3 regions of the Streptomyces sp. NPDC056128 genome follow, and region 3 is predicted to be linked to each of the others. Evidence: riboswitches for the same ligand, from Rfam matches in the RefSeq annotation. Region 3 holds a riboswitch; each other region holds the start of a gene.
What was found. A riboswitch is a leader RNA that binds a small molecule or an ion and turns the genes downstream of it on or off. The one in region 3 is predicted to bind cyclic di-AMP.

Region 1: another riboswitch for cyclic di-AMP. It lies ahead of ACFC1X_RS20825 (C40 family peptidase); the one in region 3 lies ahead of ACFC1X_RS03330 (peptidoglycan DD-metalloendopeptidase family protein).
Region 2: another riboswitch for cyclic di-AMP. It lies ahead of ACFC1X_RS19260 (M23 family metallopeptidase); the one in region 3 lies ahead of ACFC1X_RS03330 (peptidoglycan DD-metalloendopeptidase family protein).

Annotation. Positions count from the first base shown of each region.
Region 1 covers NZ_JBHJVQ010000010.1:103,832-106,085, reverse strand. The annotation lists gene ACFC1X_RS20830 (ATP-binding protein) at 1-465, shown strand, start outside; gene ACFC1X_RS20825 (C40 family peptidase) at 509-982, opposite strand; cyclic di-AMP (ydaO/yuaA leader) riboswitch at 986-1,133, opposite strand; gene ACFC1X_RS20820 (hypothetical protein) at 1,502-1,810, opposite strand; gene ACFC1X_RS20815 (ATP-dependent Clp protease proteolytic subunit) at 1,818-2,254, opposite strand, start outside.
Region 2 covers NZ_JBHJVQ010000009.1:8,826-11,079, reverse strand. The annotation lists gene ACFC1X_RS19265 (PP2C family protein-serine/threonine phosphatase) at 1-607, shown strand, start outside; cyclic di-AMP (ydaO/yuaA leader) riboswitch at 832-987, shown strand; gene ACFC1X_RS19260 (M23 family metallopeptidase) at 999-2,039, shown strand; gene ACFC1X_RS19255 (aldo/keto reductase) at 2,175-2,254, shown strand, end outside.
Region 3 covers NZ_JBHJVQ010000001.1:767,112-769,365, reverse strand. The annotation lists gene ACFC1X_RS03335 (SGNH/GDSL hydrolase family protein) at 1-118, opposite strand, end outside; gene ACFC1X_RS03330 (peptidoglycan DD-metalloendopeptidase family protein) at 324-1,268, opposite strand; cyclic di-AMP (ydaO/yuaA leader) riboswitch at 1,273-1,429, opposite strand; gene ACFC1X_RS03325 (tyrosine-protein phosphatase) at 1,856-2,254, shown strand, end outside.

The DNA.
Region 1 (2,254 bases), on a different contig from region 3:
CCCGCTTCGGTGGCCGCCGCGCGCACCTATGTGGTCGGCACGCTGGTGGAGTGGGGCCTGCCGGCGGACGCCGACGTGTCCGACACGGTCCGGCTCATCGTCTCCGAACTGGCGACCAACGCGGTCCAGCACACGCTCGGGCAGTCGCCCACCTTCACGGTGGACCTCGTCCTCGACCGTGACGAGCGGCTGCGCATCGGAGTCACCGACAGCCATCCGCGATTTCCCAAGCGCCTGCCCGCCGCCGTGCAGCAGGACAACGGCCGCGGCATGGTGATCATCCGCTGGCTGACGGCCGAATGCGGCGGCAAGCTGCGGGTCCGCCCCACACGGGAGGGCGGCAAGACCGTCTCCATCGAACTGCCCTGGACCGCCCCCGGCCCGCCGGCCGCCGCCGAGGGGGTGACGGCGGGGCAGAACACCGTCATCCCCCTCGGGAGAGCTACTCGCCCCCGGGCTGTTTGACCCCGTGTCACTCGAGCACGGGCCGGTTGACCCCCCCCAAGGGCTATTTGACCCGGCCGTAGGAGACGCTCCCGGTCCAGATCTTCTGCAGGCGCACCACGTCCCCGGTCTTCGGGGCGTGCCAGAGCTTGCCCTTCCCGGCGTAGATGCCGACGTGGTAGACGCTGCGGCCCGAGTGGAAGAAGACCAGGTCTCCCGCCTTGCGCTTCTTGGCCGAGATGTGACGGGTCTTGTTGTACTGCTGGGCCGCCGTGCGCGGCAGCTTCTTGCCGGCCTTCTTGAACGAGTACAGCGTCAGGCCTGAGCAGTCGAACCTGCGGGGCCCGACGGCGCCCCACCTGTAGGGGGAACCTTTCTTGGAGGCCGCGACCTTGAGGGCTTTCGTCGCATGAGGCGCCGCGGCCGCCTCCGAGGAGAAACCGGGGACCACGACGGAGCCGCCTACCGCGGCGAGAGTGAGGGCCGAGGCCGTACCGGCGCGAGCCATCAGGGACGGGACACGATTGAGCGCGGACATGCGCAACCCTTCGTCAGCCGCCTGTGAAGGATGACCTGTCGGATTCGGGCTGGCGAAGTTGCCCGGCCGCACGAGTGCGGCTTCACCCCAAGGGCTGCTCGGTCCGGCGCCTCTCCCACGGAGGCGACCGCTCCTGCGACCCGTCGTGCTCGGGTCCTCCACTCCTGCCGATCCACTTCCCTCGCGACCGGTCGTCCGGGCGGCGGCAGGATTCGGCGTCCGCCCGGACCGCCCCGCCGCTGCGGCGGGGGCTTGTCGTCAGTCACGGATCTTGTCTCGCCGGAGGGGGAATTCCCAACGGAACGTGCCTTTTGTGTTGTTACTCACCACCCACCCGTTCGGGTGGACACCCCTGTGTTCGAGCCGGGGCCGTAGGCGGTGACGACCCCGGGACCAGCGGCGCAGCGGTGGGCGCGGACGTCGGGACAGGAGGGCCGCGCAACCCGGACCGGTCGTCAACCGGGTGTGTTCCTACGCCGAAAGGGGGTACGTCTTTTGGTGCGTTTCGAACCCCGCCGCTCAACTCTCGGAACACGGCGGAAGACTGAGACGTCCCGTCCGCCGCTCGCCGTCCAGCACGCGCAGGGCACGGGCGAGGGTGGGCGCGTGCAGTTCGGTCTCGCCGCGCGCGTGCATCAGCTCCAGCGCGTCGCGCAGGGCCGCGGCCTTGCCGACCAGCGCCTGGGCGGCCCGCAGTCCCCGGTAGGTGTCGCCGTCCTGCGCGGGGTTGATGCGCCCGAGCAGGTCGACGACGTCCAGGTAGCGGTCGATCAGCTCCGCCTCGGCGCGGGTCAGGGCGGGCAGGGGCGGCAGTTCCGGTGGCAGCATCGGCCGTTCACCGGGTGCCGGGCGTCGCGGGCGCGGCGGAGCGGTCGGACACGATCCGGTCCACCAGCCCGTACTCCAGGGCCTGTTGGGCGTTCAGGACGGTGTCCCGCTCGATGTCCTCGGTCACCTGCGCCGGAGTGCGGCCCGTGTGCCGTACAAGGATCTCCTCCAGGCGGGCGCGGATCCGGGTCAACTCCTCGGCCTGGATGGCCAGGTCGCTCGCCTGCCCCTCCATCGGCCCGGTGAGCGACGGCTGACGGAGCACCACCCGCGCCCCGGGCAGCATCGCGCGCTTGCCCGGCGTGCCCGCCGCCAGCAGCAGCGCGGCGGACGCGCCGGCCTGTCCGAGGCAGGTCGTCTCCACGTCGCAGGCGACGTAGCGCATCGTGTCGTAGATCGCCGTCATGGCCGTGAACGAGCCGCCGGGGGAGTTGATGTAGAGGG
Region 2 (2,254 bases), on a different contig from region 3:
GGGGGACGTGCGGGGCAAGGGCATGGGAGCGGTGGCCGCCGTCGCCGTGGTGATCGGCGCCTTCCGGGAGGCCGCCGAACAGGAGGCGACGCTGGAGGCGGTGGCGCAGCGCCTGGAGCGGGCGCTGGCCCGCGAGGGCACCCGGCGCGAGGGACTGGACGCCTTCGAGGGCTTCACCACCGCCGTCCTGGCCGAACTCCCGCACGGCGCCGGGACCGTACGCATCGTCAACCGCGGGCATCCGCCGCCCCTGCTGCTCCACGGCGACGGCACCGTGGGGTCGCTGCCCGCCCGGGAGTCGGCGCTGCCGCTCGGCATGGGCGAGCTGGGCGTGTGGCCCGACCGCGCGGAGGAGACCGCCTTCCCCGGTGGGGCCACGCTGCTGCTGTACACCGACGGGCTGTCGGAAGCCCGGGACGACCGGGGGGAGTTCTACGATCCGTACGCGCGGCTGTCCGGCCGCGTCTTCCGCCACCCGGCGAAGCTGCTCGACACCCTCGCCCGCGACGTGCGCCGCCACTCCGGGGGCGGGATGGCGGACGACATGGCGCTGCTCGCCGTACGGCGGCCACGGCGCGGCGAGCATGATCATTGTCACGAGCCGTGACGGGGTGGCGTCCCTCCGCATAACAACTGACGATCCGTCAGAAGAAAGTGGCGTGAAGGGGAATACTGACCGGCGGTCAACTCGCCCGGTTTTCACCGATCCTGAGGTGTACGTCCGGGCTGTTTTCGTTAATGATCAAGAGGAACAGCTTGGAATCCGGGCCCCGGGTCTATTAACGTTCGATAACGCAGCGCGGTCGTCCCAGCCGTCACAGAAGGCGGCTCCGTGCGCACGCGCCGAATCCCGCAAGGGAACCGGGGAACCACCACATTGGGGTGAATCGGGCGTTTGACGTCGTGGCAACACGGCTGCATGCGCGCGTAGGAGACCTTCCTGCTCCGAACCCGTCAGCTAACCCGGTAGGCGAAAGGAAGGAAAGGAGTACGCCCACGTGGCGTCCAACCGGCCTGCCCCCGAGGCCCCGTTCGTGCCCAGTCGGCACGACACCGAAACCTTCGGCTACGAGAGTTACCGCACCGAAGAGGGCCCTTGGGAGGAGTGGAATCCCACCGAGGACTCCATCCGCCCCGTACGCGGCCGGCACCGCGTCGCCAAGCAGCGTGGCGGGCTCGCCCGCAGCTCCACCGTCCTGGGCGTCGGTGTCATAGCCGCCGTCGGCGCGGGCGGCATGGCCAGCGCGCAGACCGGCAAGCCGCCGGTGTCGATCTCCATGCCGGACCTGCCCAACGTCGGCTCGCTCATCTCCGACGAGGACGCGCCGCAGCCGGAGGGTTCCAGCACCCCGCTCAGCGGCATCGGCGTGACCGCCGCCGCCGACACCACGGAGGGCACCGACACCGCGGGCGCCGGTGAGTCCCTGCGGGCCCGGATCATGGCGCAGGCCGAGCAGCAGCAGGCCCAGGTCGAGACCAAGGCCGCCGCCGAGGCCGCCGCGGCCGCCGAGAAGAAGGCCGCGGAAGCCGCCGCCAAGGCGGAGAAGGAGGCCGAGGCCAAGGCCGCCGCCGCCAAGAAGAAGGCGGAGGAGGAGGCCGCGAAGAAGGCCGAGGCCGAGCGCCTGGCCAAGCTGGCCAAGCAGTTCACGCTGCCGACCTCCTCGTACACGATCTCCTCGACCTTCGGCCAGGCCGGCGCCTACTGGTCCTCCGGCCACCACACCGGCCTCGACTTCGCCGCACCCACGGGCACGCTGCTCAAGGCCGTGCACAGCGGCACCATCACGTCGGCCGGCTGGGACGGGTCGTACGGCTACAAGACCGTGCTCACCCTGGATGACGGCACCGAGATCTGGTACGCCCACCAGTCCTCCATCAGCGTCAGCGTCGGCCAGGAGGTCACCACCGGTGACGTCATCGGCCGCGTCGGCGCCACCGGCAACGTCACCGGCGCCCACCTCCACATGGAGGTCCACACCGACGGCGGCTCCGGCATCGACCCGATGGCCTGGCTGCAGAGCAAGGGCCTCACCCCCTGAGTCACCGGCCCATCCGCTTCCCCGCTGGTCCCCGGCGGTCCTGACGGCAACCCCCCGACGTCAGGGCTGCCGGTTTGCGGGGTTTTCGCGTCCGTACCGGAATGACCTGATCCGGTGCGTTCGTTGACGCCCTACATGACTTCTCTGCGCAAGCTCGGCTCCTCCGACCTGGAGGTCTTCCCCCTCGCCCTCGGCGGCAACGTCTTCGGCTGGAC
Region 3 (2,254 bases):
GCCGGTCCGCGAGCAGTACGGCGAATCGGTCGGCCCAGCCGACGAACGCCCCGTCGGGGCCGCGGTCGCCGACGCCCTCGGTGAAGCTGTCCCCCAGCGCCACGTACGACCCGATCACTGCTCTGCTGTCATTCTTCGAATCGTCTGCCACATCGGGCCATGATTCACCTTGGAATGTGACCTACGCGACCGTAGGAAGGGATTGACGGTCGGTGAGAAAGGCCACGCCTAAAGGCTTGGTCAATTCCGGAATACACCGAAGGCCGGACCCGGGGATCGGGGTCCGGCCTTCGGTGGCGTGGGGGCTGCGCCCTGGCCGTGCGTCAGAGAGAGACGCCGTGCGAGCGCAGGAACGCGACCGGGTCGATGTCCGACCCGTAGTCCGGCGTGGTGCGGATCTCGAAGTGCAGGTGCGGACCGGTCACGTTGCCGGTGGCACCCGAGAGGCCGACCTGCTGGCCCGCCGTCACCGACTGGCCGGCGGAGACGGAGAGGGAGGAGAGGTGGGCGTACTGGGCGTAGTGGCCGTCGGCGAGCTGGATGACGACCTGGTTGCCGTACGCACCGCCGGGGCCGGCGGAGACGACGGTGCCCGCGCCGACGGCCTTGAGCGGGGTGCCGGTCGGGACGACGAAGTCGGTGCCGGTGTGGTAGCCGCTGGACCACATGCTGCCGGACTGGTGGTACGGGGTACCGACGGTGCCGCCCGCGACGGGGGAGGTGTAGCCGCTGCTGGTGCCGGCGTCCGAGGCGGAGGCCTGCTCGGCGTCCGTGGACTTCTCGGCCGGCTTGGCGGCGGGCTTCTCCGCCTCGGCCGGCTTCTCGGCGGCGGGCTTCTCGGCGGCCGGCTTCTCCGACTGGGCGGCGGACGGGGCCTTCGGCTGGGCGGCCTTGGCGCCGACCGAGAGCTTGAGGCCGGGGTGGATCAGCGACGGGTCCGAACCGACGGCCTCGCGGTTGTCCTCGTACAGCTTCTTCCAGCCGCCGTCGACGTTCTGCTCGTCGGCGATCCGCGAGAGGTAGTCGCCGCTCTTGACGGTGTAGGTCCGCGCGTCCGAGTTCTTCTCGGCGCCATTCGCGGCGGCCTTCTTCGCCGTCGTCGGAATGGACTGCACGGACTGCTCGGAAACGGAGTGCGCGGGGGCGGCGTTGGCGCCGGCGGCCCCGATCAGCGGGAGCGCGAGCGCGGCGCCACCGGTTCCGGCGACGGCGATGGTGCGGGTCAGGCGCATGGCCCTGGTACGGCGGTGCTTACCCTTCGCGGGCATGGCGAATTCCTCTCCGGCGCCTGCGAGGTGAGCTGTCGGGTTCGGGCTGGAGATGCCCGGCCGCGCCGAAACGCGGCTTCACCCCAAGCCGTTCCGGGAACCGGAACAGGCATTCGTACCTGTGGGTCCCCCGCTCCTGCCGGTACGGGTGGTGGATGAGAGTGGGCTCCGGTCGGCGGCAGGATTAGGCGTCCGTCCGGATCGGTGGTGAACGTAAGGGACCAAGACGCACCCGGACAAGCGAAGGGTTCCGCCGGAAGGTGTTCCGATTGATCCTTTACGGGAATATCCGGTCACACTCCGTCGATTCGGGGAATGGCATTTCGAGCGAACGTCCTTGAAAACCGGCTTGATTACGTGGACATGACGGGCGACGCACGGTTACGGATATGACGCTGCTCACGCGCCACTTCTCCACCCTTTCGCATTTCAGCGCCAGTTGGAATTAAGGCGTCAATTCGGACAGAAGGCCCGAGGCCGCCCTTAATGCCCTGTGGACAACTCATTGGCGCAGACAGGGGATGCCGTATCGTCGAGGCGAGCCCGCCGCCGAGCAGCGTCGGCGGGGCGGAGTGGGAGGAGTCCCCGTGACGCAGCAGGTCCCGTCGACCGAACCCGAGCTGACCGGTGTGCGCAATTTCCGGGACGTCGGCGGACTGCCGGCCGCGGACGGGCGACGGGTGCGGCAGGGCGTGCTGTTCCGCAGCGGCCACCTGGCGCACGCCACCGGGGAGGACGCCGCCTTCCTGGCCACCCTCGGCCTGCACACCATCTTCGACTTCCGCAACGCGGCCGACCAGAAGCTGGAAGGCCCGGACGTCGAGCTGCCGGGCGTCCGCAATGTGAACCTGCCGCTGAGCGACCCGGCGGACGGCGCCGAGTTCTGGAAGATGGTCCGCGACGGCGACCTCGACCAGCTGCACGAGATCCTGGCCGACGGCAAGGGCGCCCACCGGATGATCGCGTCCTACCGCACGATCATCACG